4 regions of the Paenibacillus rhizolycopersici genome follow, and region 1 is predicted to be linked to each of the others. Evidence: riboswitches for the same ligand, from Rfam matches in the RefSeq annotation. Region 1 holds a riboswitch; each other region holds the start of a gene.
What was found. Region 1 has a riboswitch for cyclic di-AMP ahead of IM700_RS11995 (3D domain-containing protein). Riboswitches for the same ligand answer to the same signal wherever they lie in the genome.
Positions count from the first base shown of each region.

Region 2: it holds a riboswitch for cyclic di-AMP, as region 1 does, so the genes downstream of both, IM700_RS10315 (hypothetical protein) here and IM700_RS11995 (3D domain-containing protein) in region 1, are expected to answer to the same signal.
Region 3: it holds a riboswitch for cyclic di-AMP, as region 1 does, so the genes downstream of both, IM700_RS03680 (APC family permease) here and IM700_RS11995 (3D domain-containing protein) in region 1, are expected to answer to the same signal.
Region 4: it holds a riboswitch for cyclic di-AMP, as region 1 does, so the genes downstream of both, IM700_RS21005 (3D domain-containing protein) here and IM700_RS11995 (3D domain-containing protein) in region 1, are expected to answer to the same signal.

Region 1 is NZ_JADCNN020000009.1:113,060-118,025, forward strand. It holds gene IM700_RS11980 (dihydroorotate dehydrogenase) at 1-565, opposite strand, end outside; gene IM700_RS11985 (dihydroorotate dehydrogenase electron transfer subunit) at 562-1,257, opposite strand; gene IM700_RS11990 (polysaccharide deacetylase family protein) at 1,449-2,276, shown strand; gene IM700_RS11995 (3D domain-containing protein) at 2,327-3,028, opposite strand; cyclic di-AMP (ydaO/yuaA leader) riboswitch at 3,036-3,204, opposite strand; gene IM700_RS12000 (ATP-binding cassette domain-containing protein) at 3,402-4,124, opposite strand; gene IM700_RS12005 (amino acid ABC transporter permease) at 4,111-4,773, opposite strand; gene IM700_RS12010 (transporter substrate-binding domain-containing protein) at 4,870-4,966, opposite strand, start outside.
Region 2 is NZ_JADCNN020000007.1:180,126-185,091, forward strand. It holds gene IM700_RS10300 (cupin domain-containing protein) at 1-235, shown strand, start outside; gene IM700_RS10305 (nucleotidyltransferase domain-containing protein) at 287-1,072, shown strand; gene IM700_RS10310 (MBL fold metallo-hydrolase) at 1,096-1,776, opposite strand; cyclic di-AMP (ydaO/yuaA leader) riboswitch at 2,035-2,214, shown strand; cyclic di-AMP (ydaO/yuaA leader) riboswitch at 2,323-2,498, shown strand; gene IM700_RS10315 (hypothetical protein) at 2,616-3,017, shown strand; gene kdpF (K(+)-transporting ATPase subunit F) at 3,143-3,220, shown strand; gene kdpA (potassium-transporting ATPase subunit KdpA) at 3,252-4,922, shown strand; gene kdpB (potassium-transporting ATPase subunit KdpB) at 4,951-4,966, shown strand, end outside.
Region 3 is NZ_JADCNN020000002.1:332,984-337,949, forward strand. It holds gene pyk (pyruvate kinase) at 1-1,375, opposite strand, end outside; gene IM700_RS03680 (APC family permease) at 1,432-3,249, opposite strand; cyclic di-AMP (ydaO/yuaA leader) riboswitch at 3,409-3,583, opposite strand; gene IM700_RS03685 (ArsR/SmtB family transcription factor) at 3,845-4,177, shown strand; gene IM700_RS03690 (DsrE family protein) at 4,236-4,580, opposite strand; gene IM700_RS03695 (threonine aldolase family protein) at 4,577-4,966, opposite strand, start outside.
Region 4 is NZ_JADCNN020000029.1:29,091-34,056, forward strand. It holds gene rsmA (16S rRNA (adenine(1518)-N(6)/adenine(1519)-N(6))-dimethyltransferase RsmA) at 1-871, opposite strand, end outside; gene rnmV (ribonuclease M5) at 877-1,422, opposite strand; gene IM700_RS21005 (3D domain-containing protein) at 1,615-2,751, opposite strand; cyclic di-AMP (ydaO/yuaA leader) riboswitch at 2,980-3,191, opposite strand; gene IM700_RS21010 (TatD family hydrolase) at 3,397-4,170, opposite strand; gene IM700_RS21015 (HD domain-containing protein) at 4,188-4,966, opposite strand, start outside.

The sequences.
Region 1 (4,966 bases):
ACATCACGGCCATACCGACGATATCCTCAGCGTTCGGGGACAACTTGACGACCAGCGGCAGCGCCGTTGCCGCCCGGACCTCGCGGACCACCTGACGGGCAATGTCTGTTTTGATCCCGTAGGCCATCCCTCCGGCTTTAACGTTCGGGCAGGAAATGTTCAGCTCAATCATGTCAACGGCGGTTCTGCCTTCCTGCTTCCGCCTAGCCGCATCCTCATTTATCAGCTTGGCGCCTTCCACATACTCTTCAATCGAATTCCCGCCCAAATTTACGATTCGTGCCAAATCAAGCTGCTCCCACCGCGGGCATTCTTCGCGCAGGAAGGCGGCGACTCCCGGATTCTCCAGGCCAACGCTATTCAGCATCCCGGACGCCGTTTCCGCAACGCGAATCCCGTCATTCCCGGCCTTCGGATGTAACGTTAGCCCTTTGCCAGACAATCCGCCCATCTTGTTAATATCGTAAATTGCCCCATACTCTTTGCCAAAACCAAACGTCCCGGAGGCCATGACGACCGGATTCTTAAAAGAAACCCCCGCGAGGCTGCACGTTAATCGAGTCATGCGAACACGACCTCCTCCGCTAAAAATACCGGCCCGTCTGCACAGGCCTTCTTCCGTCCGTCTTTGCATTGCACGCTGCATACAAGGCAAGCGCCGATGCCACAGGCCATACGATTCTCCAAGGAAACGTAGACCTTGGTTTGGCCGCCGCTTTGTGCTTGTTTGCGCTGGACCGCATGCAGCATCGGATGAGGCCCGCAGGCGATCACCGTATTATAGTTCCGAAAATCTACCCGATCTAATATCGAGCCGCCCACGTCAACCGTGACTCTGCCACGGGATGCAGCTTGAAACTCTTCGACCATATAGGACTCGCGGCTGTAGCCGAGGTATACGTCGGCCTCCGGCGCTTCACGCAGTGCGTAATAAAATGGGGCGATGCCGATTCCGCCGCCTACGAAAGCCGTCTTTCCCTCCAAGGGCGGAAATCCGTTGCCAAACGGACCGTCCAGTGTTAATGAATCCCCAGGCTTCAGTCCGGATAAACGTGCGGTTCCTTCCCCCGCAACCAGAACCAGGAACTCGATTTGGTCCTCTTTGAGATCAAAGATGCTAATCGGACGGGAGAGCAAAGGATATTGATCCCCGGCGCGCAGCATATAAAATTGCCCCATTTTCCCCGTGAACTTCCCTTGCACTGTGAGCTTGAACACCCCATGCGCGACTTCTTGGTTGGCCACTACAGTTGCCACGAATCTATCACATCCCTCTCATTTATGCTTCATCAAAGGATGCAATTTTTCGCCAAGAACGTCTGTGATTTATCTCACAACCGCATATTGGTTTCCATAACCGCTGTTTTTTTATCGTTTTCATTCATTTTCTGCAACAGTTAGGGAATACTACATCTTAGGTACAGTATGGGAATGAAGGAGGACTAACCTTGCTTATCCAGCTTAAGAGAGCACTATTCTTGTGCATGGCCGCTTCTCTGTTTATGTACAGCGGCTCCGGGCTTCAGACTGTTCATGCCTCCTCAGTTGTTCATGAAACAAGGAGTCAGTCGGATAAAGGAGATCTGAAAGAGAACAAGGCGGCACCTGTGGACGCCAAACCAGTAGATCTAAGCGAGCTGCGACGCAAATATTCGGAGACCTTCAAATTCCGAGGTCCGGAAGTGAAACAGATCGCCCTAACCTTCGATGACGGTCCTGATCCTCGATTTACGCCGCAAATTCTCGATGTGCTTCATCGTAAAGGGATCAAGGCAACCTTCTTCGTGGTCGGAGTACGGGCTAAGAAATTTCCCAAGTTGATGCAACGGATCCATCAAGAGGGGCATCTCATCGGCAATCACTCCTTCAGTCATCCGAATTTCCGCAAGCGCTCCGTCAAACAATTTCAAACGGAAATCCTGCGTACGGAGAAGATTATCCAAAATTCCGTAGGCTACCGCCCCAAGCTCATCCGCCCGCCTTATGGGGAGATTAGGGAGGAACAGGTGCAGTGGGCAAAGAAAAACGGCTATACCCTCGTCAATTGGAATGTAGATTCGCAAGATTGGAAAGGCATCGACAAAAACAAGGTTAAATCAAACGTGATTGATACCGCGGGTCCTGGCTCAATTATCCTTCAGCATTCGGGCGGCGGTGTCGGATCCAATCTGAACGGTACGATTCAAGCTCTGCCGGAGATTATCGACACGTTGCAGGCGCAAGGTTATCATTTCGTCGATCTGGCCGAGCTTCTGCAAACAACCAAATATCGCTAACGCAAAAGAGCTCCCTCGTCTGAGGGAGCTCTCTTGCTTGTGATCGTGTCCTATTTCAGTACGTACAGGGTAACGTCTTGATAGCCGAATGCTTTCGCGGCAGTTGTGCTCCCCGGAATAAAGATATCAATGCGGTTCCCTTTAATCGCACCGCCCTGATCGCTGGCTGTAGCCACAAACGCTTGATCCGGCAAGCCATCATGGCTGTGTCCGGTTACCAGGACTTTCGTGCCCATCGGGATGACCTTCGGGTCGACGGCGATGGTGCCGAGCTTCAGCGGGTTGCCAAAGTAGTCTACCGCGCCCCATTTTCCATTTTCGCTTGCCGACGCGGTATATGCCGAGGCTTTCACATTAATCGTTTGCGAGTAAGTAAACGTTTTTCCCCAAGCCTCAACGACGTTGTCGTTAGACATCACCTTCAGCTTGGATGCGACAGCTGTCGTCGAAGTTGCGGCCGGCGCAACCTCCTGTTTAGCCGGTGCGGCGGAAGCCAAAGCCAATGCGCGGGTTTCGCCCCCCGGAATGGTGATGTTCAAGCCACCGTATATATTCTGCGGATTAATGGTTGGATTTGCGGCGATCAGCTTGTTCAATTCCACGCCGTATTGTTTGGCAAGAAGATAAAAGGTGTCTCCCTCCACGGCTTTATGTACCGCGTCTGCATGGACGGAAGCCGTCTGCAGGGTAATCGTCAAACTTGCGGCGATCAACGCCGATGCTGCTATTTTAGACCAGATACGACTTTTCAATGAATTGCCCTCCTTTTTACTGCGCCTGCGGAGTTAGTTGTCGGATTCGGAAAAAAGGAACGTTCCCGGCGCATCCATTGACGCGCTTCACCCCAAGAAACGAATTCGGTTCACCCTGGTTCGTTATCAGCTTTCGTCCCCCGCACCTTGAAGTAAGGTTTCGGCTTATTGAATATATCACAATTTTGTAACCAGAAGCTCAGGTAATTCTCACCAAATGGCTCAAAACCTTGATAGGACGGGTTACATTTTTGTGTCCAATCGTAAACGTAATGTTAAAAAAGATCATATGTTCGGCAGCAAAAAGGCAAAAAAAGGACCGCCCGAATCTATCATTTCGGACGGTCTATTGCGTCTAATTTTGAACAACCTCTTAGAGCACCTTGCTCAGGAAGTCTTTGGTCCGCTGATTCCGCGGCGATCCAAACACCTCTTGCGGCGTTCCCTGCTCGAGGATCACGCCTTGATCCATAAACAGGATGCGGTCACCGACCTCACGGGCAAACCCCATCTCGTGCGTAACGATAACCATCGTCATGCCCCGTTCCGCCAGGTTCTTCATGACATCGAGCACCTCCCCGACCATTTCCGGGTCCAACGCCGATGTCGGCTCGTCAAATAGCATGACATGCGGTTCCATGGCCAGCGCGCGAGCAATCGCAATCCGTTGCTTCTGGCCCCCGGACAACTGGGCCGGATATACGTCCCGCTTATCTTCCAAGCCCACGGTGTGAAGCAGATCCATCGCGATCGCTTCCGCCTTGCTCTTGTCGAGTTTTCTCACGCGAATCGGAGCTAGCGTAATGTTGTTGATCACGGTTTTGTGCGGAAACAGGTTAAAATGCTGGAACACCATCCCCATTTTCTCGCGGGTTTTATTAATGTCGTGTCTCTTGCCGGTGATCGACGCGCCTTCAAACGTAATCTCGCCTTCGGTCGGAACCTCGAGCAGATTCAGACAACGGAGGAAGGTACTTTTTCCCGATCCGCTGGGACCGATCACGACGACGACTTCCCCTTTGGAGATTTCTAGGTCGATTCCGCGCAAAATATGCAGTTGACCGAATTTTTTATGCAAGCCTTTAACGGTGATCACTGGTCTTCAACTTCCTTTCGAACACGCTCAAAATACGGGACAGCGTGAATGTCAGAATAAAGTACATGATGGCGATGATCAGATAAGGCGTCATCCCGTCGTACGTGATCGTGACGACCGATTGCGCTTGATAAATGAGCTCGGCCGTACCGATAATCGAAACGATCGACGATTCTTTAATGATGGTGATAAATTCATTGCCGATCGCGGGAAGCACCGATTTGATCGCTTGCGGAATAATGATATGGCGCATGGCCATCCCTTTCGTCATCCCCAGGGAACGTGCCGCTTCCCCTTGTCCGCGGTCGACGCCTTGAATGCCGGCACGGAAAATCTCGGCCAGATAGGCGGAACTGTTAATCGACAACGTAATCGCCCCGGATTGTATCGGCGTGAAGTTCACGTCAAACACAAACGCAAATCCGTAGTGAATAATCAAGAGCTGAACCATCATCGGCGTGCCGCGCAGAAATTCGACCCAGGCATGACCGAGAAACCGCACGATTCCCCAAGGCGACATCCGTATCAACGCGATGAGTAAACCAAGAATAAAGCCGCAAAATACGCTTATTGCTGCCAAGAGCAGCGTATACTGGACACCTGCCAAGAAGTAACTGCGGTATTCCATAAACATCGATATTAAGTCCATAACGCCTTTCTTCCTCCTCCTTTACCTCAAACCCTTACGCAAAAAAACAGAAAATAGCGAAATGGCTTCGCTATTTTCTGCAGATGGATACCGTGATTATTTCTCGGCCAGCGCGCTCGCTTCGGCAACGAATTGATCGATGCTGCCAGCGCTAATCAAGCGATCGAGCGTTGTATTCACTTGATCCAACAGC
Region 2 (4,966 bases), on a different contig from region 1:
GCCCCCGGATAGCCAGGAAGTCCGGCATTTCCATCAAACGGCGGAGCAATTTTTCTTTGTCTTGTCCGGCTGCCTGCATATCGAAATTGCCGGGACCGAGCATGAGCTTCATTCCCATGAGGGAATCGAAATTCCGCCGAACACCCCGCATCAGGCCATGAACCGATCGGACGAAGCGGTGGAATTTCTCGTTATTTCACGCCCAAATACGCGGGGCGACCGAGTATTAGCTTAAATGAAAGGGACCGGCAATAAGTCGGTTTCAAGAGAAGGAAGGGAATAAGGAATGTACGCACATCATGCCAAGTCGATCGAGAAACTAAAGGCCAAGCTCGCCGCCCGGGAGGATATTCTGGCCTTACTGGTTTCCGGTTCGATTGCCCACGGATTCGCGAAACCGTCCTCGGATGTAGACGTGATGATCGTGATATCCGAGGAGGATTATGCCCGGCGGGTAAGCACCGGAGAGACGACGTATTGGGAAAATGAATCGACGGACTATGAGTCCGGTTACGTGGACGGAAAATATATCTCTTGCGGATTCATGAAGCAGGTGGCCGAGAAAGGGAGCGAGCCGGCCCGTTTTGCATTTGAAGGGGCGATCCTCGCTTTTTCAAACATCACGGGAGTGGAGGAACTGCTGGCAGATATCGTTCGCTATCCGGCAGAACGTAAGCAGGAGAATATCTCCCGTTTCTTGGCCCAGTTCGAAGCGTGGAAATGGTATTCCGCCGAAGCCTTCAAGCATGACAACCTCTATCTATTGCGACATGCCGTCAATAATTTGGTTTTGTTCGGCGGAAGACTGATCTTGGCGCATAATGAAATGCTGTATCCGTACCATAAGTGGTTTCTTAATGTTCTGGAACAAGCTCCGGATCGGCCCGAAGGCTTCCTGCCGCTGATCGAACGGATGCTGCAGGAACCAACGGCCGAGCATATCGAAGCGTTTTACCAGTCGGTCCGCACGTTCGCCGATTGGGGTGAGGATGGACGAAGCTGGCCCTCGCGATTCATGGAAGACAGCGAATTAAATTGGCTGGGCGGATTTACGCCGGTAGGCGATATTTAACCGGCTGGCCGGGACTGCTATGCTTATTTCCCCGCAGCGATTTCCTTCAGCCGTTCCTTGATCGCCCCGGTACATACGCCGCCATGGTAGGTAATTACCGTTTCCACATCCAGGGCGGCCAATTTTTCGACCGATAGAAGGGCCTGGGCGTAATCCGGTGTGAACTTCGGATCGGGCGGCAACACCTTGCCGCCGCTCGAGACGAGCACGTCCCCGCTGATCAACGTTTTGCTGGAAGCATGATATAAGCTGATATGATCCGGCGTGTGCCCCGGGGTATGCAATACCCGCAGGCCACCGCCAAATGGCAGCTCGTCGCCATCGTGAAGCGCCGTATCCACTACGACCGGTTCGGCGGTGATTCCGCTTTTAATCAGCGGAATTTCCCATGCCAGGTAAGGAATCCCCGTTTCATGGGCCAATACTTCCAACTTCCCCGCCTTCGCCTGGACCAGCTCCGGCAAGCTACCGATATGATCCCTGTCTTGATGCGTGATGATCACATGCGTCAACTGTTCCAGGGAGAACCCTCCTTGCTCCAACCCTTTGCGGATCACGTCCAATTGACCGGGAACCCCGGTGTCAACGAGGACGAGATGATCGGTCCCCCATAACAGAACCGCATGGACCGGCATCTGGTTCCCATTCGGCAAGTTCAGGTTTAGCGGCAGCGGCATCAGGCCGGATGCGTTCGTTTGTTTCATGTAATCTCCTCCTCGTTGTTCAAGCTTAGTTTATCTGCGCAAAATCGTAGCAAAGAAAGGGGCGGAGGACAAGTCCTAGCCGGATTTCAAGTAAGGGTCTGCGGTAGAGGTAATCGTAGAGAAAGACGTTTTTTATCCCTTGAAAACGCTAAAAATGACGAAATTATAAGGTTTTTTATCTCAAATTTGCGTTTGGTCTAGCTTTACAAAGAACAAGCGCAAGCGTAATATTCGACTCATGAAATGATTCCAATAAAACAATCAGTATCGCTTAATTTCCGATCAGGAAAACGGGGGAACCAATGATCGCTGCCGATGTGAGAGTCGGCGGAACGGTCCGGGGTGAATCCCCTGCGGCAAGCCTATGCCGCAGGGGTAGGGCGACTCTCACCGCCCGAATCCGACAGCTAACCTCGTCAGCGTAGGGAGAGAGGATGATGGACTTGTCATGGCGAGCCGCAGGGATATCCTCTGTGGTTTTCTTATGCCCATTCATGAAAGGGAAGAAAGTGTTACATTAACAATTAAGAAGAAAATTAACAATCTATTTGCATCACACTGAATCCTTCCGATGCGAAGGAACGGGGGACCCATTCGGGCGGAGCGCAGGTCGCGCTTACCGCCTATGGGGCGAATCCTGGCGATAGTTGCGTATCGCGAGGTAGGGCGTCTCTCGCGCCCGAGCCCGTCAGCTAACCTCGTAAGTGCAGACGAGAGAGGAAACCTTATAGCGCGATTCCTAAAGCATAGAATACATTCATGCTGGAAGCCCGCGAAGATTCCCTCTTCCCAGGCTTCTTTTTTGATGCCTAATTTCTGAATCAGGAGGAATACAAGAAGTGGGCACTTTTGAATACGCGCTGGTGACGCTTACGAATCCATTGGCGGTAGATTTCATCAGAACGATGAAGTACCGCGAAATCCCGTTTGCACTGATGGTCAACAATGATAGAAGCCGCCAGGAGGCGATAGACCGTGGGATAGAGCACGTCATTCTAGTGGATACTACTAAACGCAAAAACAAGGTCGTACCTGATATCCCCATCGGGACGGTGTATATCTTCGAAGAATCTCTGACACTAACCTGCCGATATTTGCAATTCTGCCGTCCATGGACGTCGAAGCCGATTTATGTCATTACGCAAAAGATGCATCCTGGCGCGGTTTATAAAAAGCTTGGCGCTAACTATGTGATTTATACGAAGGGAAAAGACGTATCGTTTATTCTGCACAATGAGTAAAGGAGGATCCGATCGACGATGATGGACATTTTCATGATCGGCTTAATTATCGTCATGGTTTGCATGATGGCAGGTCTGGCAACTTGGGCTTCCAAAGCGATTTCGGAGGGTGGAGATCAGCGATGATGTGGGGACTTGGCATCTTAATCGTGGCGGTTTTTGTTTATTTGGGGTATGCGCTGCTGAACCCGGAGAAGTTTTAACATTTGCCTTTCGGAGGGATAAGACGTGACTATCTACAGTTGGATTGCCATACTCGTTACTTTGGGCCTCGCGGTAATCGTCGCCAGACCGGCCGGTCTATACTTGGCCAAAGCGTTTGACTATGAAAAGAACGGTCTGGACCGGTGGTTCGGACCTATTGAAAGAGTAATATTCCATGCCAGCGGCATCCGTCAGGAGAATCAGTCCTGGAAGAAGTATGCTTTATCCGCGGTGCTGAGCAATTTGGCGATGATGCTTATCGTCTATCTGATTTTTCGGCTGCAAGGGTTCCTGCCGCTGAATCCGAGCGGGGTTTCAAACATGGAGCCGACGCTCGCCTTCAATACGGTGATTGCCTTCATGACCAATACGGATCTGCAGCATTACAGCGGGGAAAGCGGACTGTCTTACCTTTCGCAGATGATCGGGATCGTATTCATGATGTTCACTTCGACGGCGACCGGCGTCGCCGCGGCGATGGCATTTATTCGCGGCTTGGCCGGCAAACCGATCGGCAGTTTCTTCGTGGATCTGGTTCGTGCGATCACCCGGGTTCTGCTGCCGGTATCGTTCATTTCGGCTTTAATATTCGTAGCGTTGGGCGTACCGCAAACTATGGCATCAACGGCGATCGCCCATACCCTTCAGGGGACAGAGCAACCTATCGCCCGGGGGCCGATTGCCTCGTTCTTGTCGATTAAGCAGTTCGGCAACAACGGCGGCGGATTCGTGGGCGTGAACTCGGCCCATCCGTTTGAAAATCCGGGGGGATTCAGCAATATGCTGCAAATCCTATTGATGATGCTGATCGGGACTTCCCTTCCTTTCGCTTATGGGAAAATGGTCGGGAATGCCAAACAAGGCCGGGTGTTGTTCGTATCGATGCTGATGATGTTCATCGTCATGCTTGGCGTATTGCTTTCGGCCGAAAGCGCCGGCAATCCGGCATTCAACGCCCTTGGCATCGCGCATGGCCAAGGCAGCATGGAGGGCAAGGAGGTTCGTTTTGGCCTAGCCCAGTCGGCCTTGTTCGCGACGGTCACAACCGCGACGGAGACGGGAGCGGTCAATACGATGCACGATACGCTGACGCCGATCGGCGGGCTGGTTCCGCTGGCGAACATGATGCTGAATACGGTCTTCGGCGGAGCGGGCGTCGGAATCATGAACGTGTTGATGTATGCGATGATTGCGGTGTTCTTGTCCGGTCTGATGGTTGGGCGCACGCCGGAATTTCTCGGCAAGAAGCTCGAAGGCAAAGAGATGAAGCTGATCGCCGTTAATTTGCTGGTTACCCCGTTCCTGATACTGGCACCCACCGCTCTGGCTTTGTTGGCTTACCCGGATACGATATCCAATTCCGGTTTCCACGGCTTAACGCAAGCGATGTATGAATTTACTTCGTCCGCGAACAACAACGGCTCGGGTTTCGAAGGGCTTGGCGATAATACGCCGTTCTGGAACATCGCCACGGGCGTCGTGATGTTCTTGGGCCGCTATTTCTCGATCGTCGTCTTGCTGGCGGTGGCGGGCTCCTTGGCCGCCAAGAAATCGGTACCCGTCACGAGCGGCACGTTCCGTACGGATACGGCTCTGTTCGGCGGTGTCTTTCTCATCATTGTGATCCTCGTCGGCGCGTTGACTTACTTCCCGGCTCTCGTATTGGGGCCGATCGCCGAGCATCTGACTTTACTGCCATAGGTTGAAAGAAAGAAGGAGTGGAACGGACATGCGTAACAAGAAAA
Region 3 (4,966 bases), on a different contig from region 1:
GGCCTAACGGTAATCCTGCCGAGAAGACCACGGTGTCGCCGTCCTGGACATAACCCGCTCGGCGGGCGCTGTCGATCGCTGAGGTTAACATCTCATCCGTTGTCGTTACCGGCCCCCCTAAATAAGGGTACACCCCGGACAACAGAATCAACTTGGTCAAGACATGCGGGTGATGGGCAATCGCCAGAATCGGCGCCTCGGGTCGATATTTCGAGACCATCCTGGCAGTAAAGCCGCTTTCGGTGGACGTGATGATCACTTTAGCGCTCAGCTCCAGCGAGGCGCTAACCGCGCCTTGGCTGATCACCTCCGTGATATTGGTGCCGTGCAGCTTTCTTCTCCGATTGAATGCTTCCCGATAGTCGATCATCGATTCGGCCTTGCGCGCGACGGCAGCCATGGTTCGCACCGCTTCTACCGGATATTTCCCTGCGGCAGACTCGCCAGACAACATGACGACGTCGGCTCCCTGCATCACGGCGTTGTAAACATCACTGACTTCCGCGCGCGTCGGCCTTGGATTCACCTGCATCGACTCCAGCATATGCGTGGCGACGATAACCGGTTTGCCTGCCAGATTACACTTGTCGATCATTTCTTTCTGCAGCATCGGCACTTCCTCAACCGGAATTTCTACCCCAAGATCGCCGCGCGCAATCATGATTCCATCCGAAGCCTCGATGATATCCTCCAGATCTTGCACGCCTTCCTCATTTTCGATTTTGGAGATGATCTGGACGTGTCCTCCATTATTCTCCTGCAAAATCCGCCGAACTTCACGGATATCGTCACCTTTGCGAACAAACGATACGGCGATCATCTCCACCCCGTTCTCCAGGCCAAAATGAATATGCCGAATGTCTCGCTCTGTCACGCCAGGCAGCGTAGTTTTGATCCCAGGCAGATTGACGCCTTTGTTCGGCTTGAGCTTCCCGCCGCTGATGATGCGGCAACGGACTTCAGCCCCCTCGGCCGATATGACGCGCAGCTCGATCAACCCGTCATCGATCAGGATTCGATCATTCGCTTGCACAACCTGCGGCATTTCGGGATAGTTGACCGAGATTTTCGCGGCGTCTCCGTCTAGCGGCTCTGTTGTAAGCACCATCTCTTCTCCGGCAATCAGCTCGCAGAATGGTTCCCGCAATTTCCCGATGCGCACCTCTGGCCCCTTGATATCCATCATAATCGGTACAAAGCTATGCAGTTCTTGCGCGGCTTGCCGCACCCGCTGTATGCGGGCCACATGCTCCTCCAGCTCCCCGTGGGCCATATTCAGTCGGCCGACCGTCATCCCGCCCTGAATCATTTCCTTCAGCACGGAAACCGAGTCGCAGGCGGGGCCTAACGTGCAAATGATTTTTGTCCGCAGCACCTTGAAACCTCCTTAGGTAACGTTTAGGTTAGTATGCGTCAAGCCGGCGAAACGAATTATTTTTGCAGATGGTAAGGAACGGTTGCAATGACAATGTCCTTTTTATTGAATAAATAGGCCCGAAGCAAAAGGCTCGATTGGTTATGCAAAATATTCTGCCACCAGTGCCGGGTAATAAACTGCGGAATTAGGACGGTAATATGGTCGGTCTCTGCAGTTTTCCATTCCACCGTATCGATGAACTTCATGATGGGCCGGATGATGCTGCGGAAGCTGGAACGGAGCGTGATTAACCGAACCCCGGGGTTCCATTCCTTCCACTTCTTCTCCATGCGGTCAATTTCTTCGTCATCAAACCCGACATACACGGCGACAACGTTGTCCGTCAGCGATTTGGCGTAGCTCAACGAGTTCATCACGACGCGAGTAACGCCCGCAACCGGCACGACGATAGTGCTGCCTTTGATGCAAGGTTTTTCCGTATCCATCTGGATTCGAAGCTGGTCGGCAATATTTAAATAATGACGATGAATTTGGTAAAAGATAAACATCACCAGCGGTAAGAAGATAAATACGACCCATATATGCGAAAATTTGGTGATGATGAAGATCAGCGTAATCCCCAGCGTTGTCAGCATCCCAATCGTATTGATGACAAACCGGAACACCCATCCTTGCGGCTTCAGCTTTAGCCATCGAATCATCATCCCGAGCTGCGACAAGGTGAACGGAATAAATACGCCAACCGCGTATAACGGAATCAAGCTCTCCGTGTTGCCATGGAACCCGAGAACCAGCAACGCCGAAGCCACGCCAAGGAAAATAATTCCGTTCGAAAAACCGAGCCGGTCCCCGCGCACCATAAACGCATGCGGCATGTACTTGTCTTTGGCCAGCATAAACGCCAGCAAGGGAAAGGCTGAGTAAGCCGTGTTGGCGGCCAGGAACAGGATCAGCGCTGTAATCGCCTGGATGACGTAGTATAACGCGCCCCGGCCGAAGGTCGACTCGGCAATCTGTGAGACAACGGTTGCTTTCGGATCAGGAGCGATACCGTACCAATAGGCCAGCGCACTGATTCCGATAAACATGGTGCAGAGAATGACACCCATCATCACCAGCGTAGCTGCAGCATTACGTTCCGCCGGCTGCTTGAAGTTCGGGATGGCGTTGGATACCGCCTCTACCCCGGTTAAGGCCGAACAGCCGGAACTGAACGCCTTGAGCAGCAGGAACAGACTTATATCGGAAACCGCCGTCCCCATCTCTGGCACGCTCGCGTGAATTCCACCGGTCAAATATTTAAACAACCCCGACAGGATCAGAACAAAGATGGACGCGACAAACAGATATACCGGAATAGCCAATACGGATGCTGACTCCGTTACCCCTCGAAGATTCATCAGCGTTAACAAGGTGATCATTAGCAGCGCAATCAACACCCGTTGATCATGCAGCGCCGGGAAAGCGGATGTAATGGCATCCGTTCCCGCCGACGAGCTGACCGCCACCGTCAGAACATAATCGACCAGGAGCGAGCCGCCGGCCAGCAAACCTGTCGATCGCCCAAGGTTATCCATCGCCACGATATACGCCCCGCCCCCGGCGGGGTAGGAGTAAATCGTTTGCCGATACGACAAAATCAGAATAAGTAAAAGCCCCAGAACCGCAAACGAGATCGGGATGGAATACCAGACGGCCGAAAATCCCGCCGCCATCAAGACGATCAGAATTTGCTCCGTCCCGTAAGCCACAGACGATAAAGCGTCCGAGGACAGTACTGCCAACGCCTTGAGCTTGCTCAGTTTCTCCCCTTCAATTTCGGTACTTTTCATCGGTCTGCCGATCAGTACTCGCTTAATTTTGTTCACCATGGTGATTTCCTCTCTTCATCCCTTAAATAACCTTATATCTCTAACCATTCGTGGTTCTATAGGCTCCCCATTCCCGCAGAGAACAACACAAAAAGGCCGCAGGAAAGTTGGACCTTCCCGCGGCCGCTTTATTTGAAACTCAAGCGAATATCCGCGACAATTCCCTCTTTCGGACGCTTACGGAGTTAGCTGACGGATTCGGGCACGAAAGCAGCCCTACGCTCATGGCCAGGATAGCCAAAACAAGCGATTCACCCCAGAAACGAAGCCTCACGACCCGTTTCGGTTGGTTCCCCCGTTTCTTACTGAATAAAGAATTCAGCGATCAGGTATTTGCCATATAAAAATTACCACTGATGAATCATACTCCCCGCCCTAAAAAGTGTAAAGATGAGTTTAAGGCGGATTGGCAACGAAATGCGATCCGCATTGTCGAGGTACGCGTATACATCGCTCTTCTACGCTAATTATTTCGTACGGACTTGAATTTACGAGGAAATAAGACGATGGTCGACAGTGATGTGAATTATTCATATTCCCCTACTGGAATATTTGCGACCAAATAAGGTATACTCGAAATAAGGAAGTGAGACCGATGAATACTGCAACTTTGAGCGCGCTTGCCGAACCCCATCGACTGAAAATGGTTGAACTGCTGCGATACGGTCCACTAACCGTAGGAGAAATCGCGGATCGGCTCCAAGTCCGGCAGCCGCAGGTATCGAAGCATCTCAAGGTGCTGAATGAAGCCCGCATCGTCGAGGTTCAACCTGTTGCGAATCGCCGGATTTACCGGCTTCGGCCGGAACCCCTGCAGGAGCTGGACGAGTGGATCGCCTCGTTCCGAAACTTATGGGAAGAGCGGTTTAACCGGCTTGACGAATACTTACAGGAAATTCAAAGCCCGGATCAACAAAAAACACCGTAAGAAAACGGCAAATGCCGTAATTCTTACGGTGTTTCTTTGATGATTTCTTCGGCCGAGATCAAGCCAGCGTCAAGACCTCATATTGCGCAGCCAGTTCCATAAAACGCCCCATACTGGACACCTCGCCAGCTGCGAGTTGATCCTGGATGCCGTAATAGTTAACGCAGGTCCCACAAGCCAATACCGGCACACCGCGACTCGCCAGCTCCTTCAGGTGCAACGAAGCAAACGACTGCTCCGTTAGGGCAAGAACACCCCGATTTACACAAAATACTGCCGCCGGAAGCTGCTCCTGTTCCCGCTGCTTCAACAACGTTAGGAACGTTTCCAACAGCTGCATCCCCAGTTCCCGGTCACCGTCCCCGAAGCTGTCGGTCGTTAGAAAAATAACTTTTCGGTTCAAAGCGATTCTCCTCTCAGCTTCTGATCGAGCAGTTCAAACGTCAACTGCATCCGGTCTTTCGGCACCTCGCCATAACGGTCTCCGAGACTCACCTCGAAGGAACAGCCTCCATCCGCCTTCTCCTTGAGGACGGCGGTTAACCCAACGCCGGTTTCCCGGTACACTTCAACAAGGCTATGCTCCAGCCGTTCCTTGGGGACATCCGCATGGACGTGGAACATGTTCGAAACCGGAACGGCCGGGACCGTCTTCATCTGATGGCATCGGTTATACCACTCTGCCAGCTCTTGCGCCTGCCGATAATACAAATCCATTTTCCCAACGCGCTGCTCATAATAGTAATCTGCGCTGAGATAATACGGATACAAGCTGATCAGGTCACCGCC
Region 4 (4,966 bases), on a different contig from region 1:
CGTCCAGTAGCGTATCGCTCAGCTTCGCAAACTCATCCAGGCTTAACGTCTCGGCCCGCCGGGAAGACTGGATACCGGCTTCCTCCAGAAGGTTCTCCAGTCGCTCGCGCCCCTCTTTGGGGAAGAAGCGGCTCTTGAGATTGTTGGATATCGTCTTCCGTCTCTGGGCAAAAGAAGCCTGCACCACCTCGAAGAAAAACGCCTCGTCCTTAACGGCCACAGCCGGCGTCTTCCGTACGGTCAAGCGGATCACCGCGGACTCCACATTCGGCTGCGGAATAAATACGCTGTGCGGCACCGTGCAGATCAGCTCTGGTACGCTATAGTACTGAACGGCGATGCTAAGGCTTCCGTAATCCTTGCCGCCAGGAGCAGCAGCCATACGCTCAGCCACTTCCTTCTGGATCATCACGACAATATGCTCTAGAGGCAACTTCTCCTCAAGGAGCTTCATCAGAATCGGCGTCGTCACGTAATACGGCAGATTAGCCACTACACTGACGCCGTTCACCCCGCCGAATTCGGCAGCGAACAGCGCTTGAAGATCCAGCTTCAGCACGTCCCCATGGATCACGTTCACGTGCGAATAAGGCTCCAGCACCTCTTCCAGGATCGGAAGTAGACGTTGATCGATCTCCACCGCCGTTACCTTACCTGCTTCCTGAGCCAGTTTCTCCGTTAACGCGCCGATACCCGGTCCGATTTCCAGCGCGCCCTTGGTATCGTCCAGGCCGGCTGCCGCGACGATCTTCCCGAGAATGTTCTGGTCGATCAGAAAATTCTGTCCCAGGCTTTTTTTAAACGAAAAACCGTGCCGTTGAATGATCTCCTTCGTTCGGCGCGGCGTGGATACCTCTTCCCTTATGCTCATGCTCCTTAAACTCCTTTGCTCTCCAACTCGGCCAGCGCGGCCGCAAACTCCTCGCGGGTGATACGGAACACCGATAACCGCTTGTACAATTGCTTCCCGTTGCAATACCCGATGCCTAGCAGCTCACCTAGCGCTTTCCGTCGCGCAGCAGCCTGCGGGTGAACGATTAACCCCGCACTCATCAAGTCTTCCCAGTCGATCGCAGCCTCTACTCCCGGCGCTTCGCTGCGGACTCGGGACAGCGCCGTGCGGATCGCCTCCGGTGAGGCGTTCTCCACGCCGATGTCGCCCCGCTTCGTGGCCTCTGCCTCGGGAAGGAACGCATGCTTGCAGCCCGGAACCCGTGCCGCCACGATTTTGCGAATCCGCTCCCCGGCATGGTCCGGATCAGTAAAAATAATGACCCCTCGGCGCTCCTGAGCCAAAGCGATCTTCTTGAGCGTCACTTCCCCGATGGCCGAACCGCCGGTCTCAATCGTATCCGCCTCCACGGCTCGCTTGATGGCCACGGTGTCATCTCGGCCCTCCACCACGATGACCTCTTTGATCATGGTATCTATTCTTCCCTTCGTGCTCTAGCTTATCTTTTTTGTTATTAATGATGTTCAAAAAGTCGACTTTTTGAACTTCCTTGCAAGAATAACAAAAAGAAGAGGATAACATCCTCTTCTAATCCACTGTCTTATTCATCATCCTAATACTATCTCATTCCCTCTGCATTGTAAAACAAAGAGAGTCGAGAGTTAATTCAATTCCGGCTTCGTCGGGCCGATGACGTAAACGGTACGCCCCTTCTTCCGGCCGAAGTTCTTCGCATCCTTCAGGGTATCGTAATAAACATCCATCTTGTTCCCATCAATAGCCCCGCCGGTATCCTCCGCCTTACGGAAGCCGATCCCCTCGATGTATACCCACCAACCGAGTGGAACGACGTCCTTATCAACCGCGATTGTTCTGCCTTCGGTCACGCGGGTACCGGAGGCCGTGCGGGTGCCAATCCCGTCTTCTTCCGCCGAATAGGCGGTCAACGTGACGTTTTTAAGTATCTTTTTATATTCAAAAGAGACGCCGCCTTTGGTCGTCAACCCGCTAATGTTCACCGCATTTGCGGTACGGTTAATGCTGGCCGACAGAACGGCGGTTGGCTTCTTCGTGCCGACGGCAACAACCTTCGGCTGGGCCTTTTTAGTGACCTCTTTGCCGAGCCATCGCTTTGTCACGAACTTTCCGTCCTCGTAAGTTTTCTCAATGTTGTGAATGACCAATCCGGCATTGCCTTGCTGAACGACCTTCGTCGTGCCTTTCAGCAGATTGGCGTCCGACGTTTTGACCACGCTAAAAGGCACGGTCTCCTTCGTCTGCACCGTTTGCTTACTCACCCGAACAATCTTGACGTCCAGGTTCGCAGTAACTTTACTGTCCATTGTCGGTGAGACCTTGTCATCTTGGTCCAATGTGACGCCGATCTCGGACAATACGCCTTCTACTTTGCTTTGTGTTGTGAAGTGAACCTTTTTCATGCCGTCCACGCTCACGTTTACCGGCTTTGCGCGTACGATGACAATGCGGTCACCGTTCTTAAGCGAGCTGTCCAGCGGAAGTGATACGGAATCCTTCGCGCTGAGTTGAATCGATTGCTCCTCCAGCAGATGGGCTACGCTGGATTTATTCGTCTCCACCGATTGGACGCTGCCGTCCACAATCAGGGACACTTCTTTATGTGCCTGGCCAAACAGCCAGATTAGGATGATGATGAATACCGCGATGGTCAGAACGCCGACGAGCGCAATCTGACGTAAATTCTCATGCTTCCATCGCATTGCGTAAGACATGCTGGATGAGCGTGATTCATGGGTCTCCTCTTTGCGGAAAATGCCCATTTCTTCCGTCCTCCTTCATAGTCCCGCCGTCTAGGTCGATGCATGATAACGATTGACGTGACTACAGTTACTTTTGCATCCTGATCCAGTCTTCTTGCGTACGTCACCTCCTGTTTACCAACAGTATGATGACCCTATTACTTTTATTCAAAACAAAAGAAGCCCAAAGAAAGAGTTAGAGGAACTCCTTCGTGGCTTCCTGAATGTCTTGGTGTAATAGCTGCACGAGTGACCTCTCTTATACGCTTACGAGGTTAGCTGTCGGGTTCGGGCGAAAGAGAGCCGCCCTTTCTCAGTTCATTCGCTCATGGCGCAATGACCTCGAATTCACCCCATAGACCCTGGAAAGAAATCAAATACCGACGCGAGAGGCTTGCCGCCAACCGCTGCCTGTATCGGTTCCCCCGTTCTCCGTGAAGGAGATTCAGCGAGACTGGTTCATGGAACCAAGTATCGTTCAATTTGTCCATCCAGAACGCACTAAATCGATACTGAAAAAATTCTATCCTGTTTCGATGCATGTTGTAAAGGACGAATCAACCACGTTTTTTTAAAAAAATGGTTAAAAAAATGTAATGATCTCGGTTTTAACGGTTAAAAAGCATTAATCTTTCCGAAATCCTCTTTTTTTCATCCGATTTACTCTTAAATCCTCGAGATTCCAAATCGTTCCATTGCATTTCGGGTCGTAATTTCGGCGATTTCCTCAAAAGTAACCCCTTTGAGCTCGGCAGCCATTTCCGCAACCAGGCGGACATGCGCAGACTCATTTCTCTTTCCACGATATGGGTGTGGTGTTAAATAAGGGGAATCCGTTTCGATTAATAAACGATCCATTGGCGTCTTGGTCAGCACTTCTTTGGGCTGTTTTGCATTTTTAAACGTAATCGGTCCGCCAAACGACAAATGAAATCCCAAATCCAGACACATTTTGGCAATTTCCCAACTACCAGAGAACGAGTGCATGACACCCCCAACCTCGTTTGCTTTCTCCTCGCGGAGAATGCGGACCACATCCTCATGGGCATCGCGATTATGGATGGAAATCGGCATCCCCAGACTGCGAGCTAGTCCAATTTGTTTGCGGAATACGTCATGCTGCACTTCTTTTGGGGACGTGTCCCAGTAATAGTCCAGCCCGATTTCACCGATCGCTACGACTTTGTCATGTTTACATAATTCAGCGATCCAGTCCAAATCCCCTTCTTGCATCGTAATGGCATCCTGCGGATGCCAGCCAACAGCCGCATAAATGAAGTCATACGACTCCGCCAATTTCATGGTCGACGGGATGGTTTCCCGGTTAAATCCGATGTTGATCATCCTTGTGACCCCTTGCTCCACGGCGCGTGCAATCACTTCCTCGCGATCCTCGTCAAATTGGGGAGCATCCAAATGCGTATGCGTATCAAATAACATCTCGAATCGTCATCCTCCTAATTCCGTTGCTCGAATATGCGGGCTACCTTCTGGGGCAACCGATCCATTACAGCACACAATTTATTATCCGGATAGTACAAATGCGTTTTGCCTCGATGTAATCCGCTAATCGACCGAACGATATCCGACACTTCAGAAATTTCCCGTACCCGTTCCTGACGGTCCAAGAGCAAGATTTGCTTCTGACGGAACCCCTCATCCGGACGGAACACATCATACGGCAGATCGGTCGGAAAATCAATTTCCATGTCATATTCGGGATGCAGTCCGACGCGCGTAAAGGACTCCCGAATCTCCTCCAGCATTTCCAGCTCTGGTGTGTCCAATTCTACATATTTATACAATTTGCGATTCAAAAACCGGGAGCACAAATCGCGTAATAACTCATCTGACTCCCTCGTCCACTGCATGAACGCCGTTTGCATCAAAGCTTCGTCCAACTGCAAATAGTCAGCGACCCCGATGTTACCTTCAAATAGATCCGGAAGCGGATGCGGCAGGAAACCAAAGGAATACCCGTTCTGGTACAATTCCTTAGCTCGGCGCAAAATTTGCCGGAGAATAATCTCCGAGCTCCGCGTTACCGGGTGAAAATAAATCTGCCAATACATCTGATACCTGGACATCAAATAGTCTTCCACCGCGTGCATGCCTGATTCCTTTACGACCACCCGCCCCTGAAAAGGTCGAAGCATCCGCAGAATCCGGTCCATATCAATCGTACCGTAGTTCACACCGGTAAAATACGCATCCCTCAGCAAATAATCCATTCGAT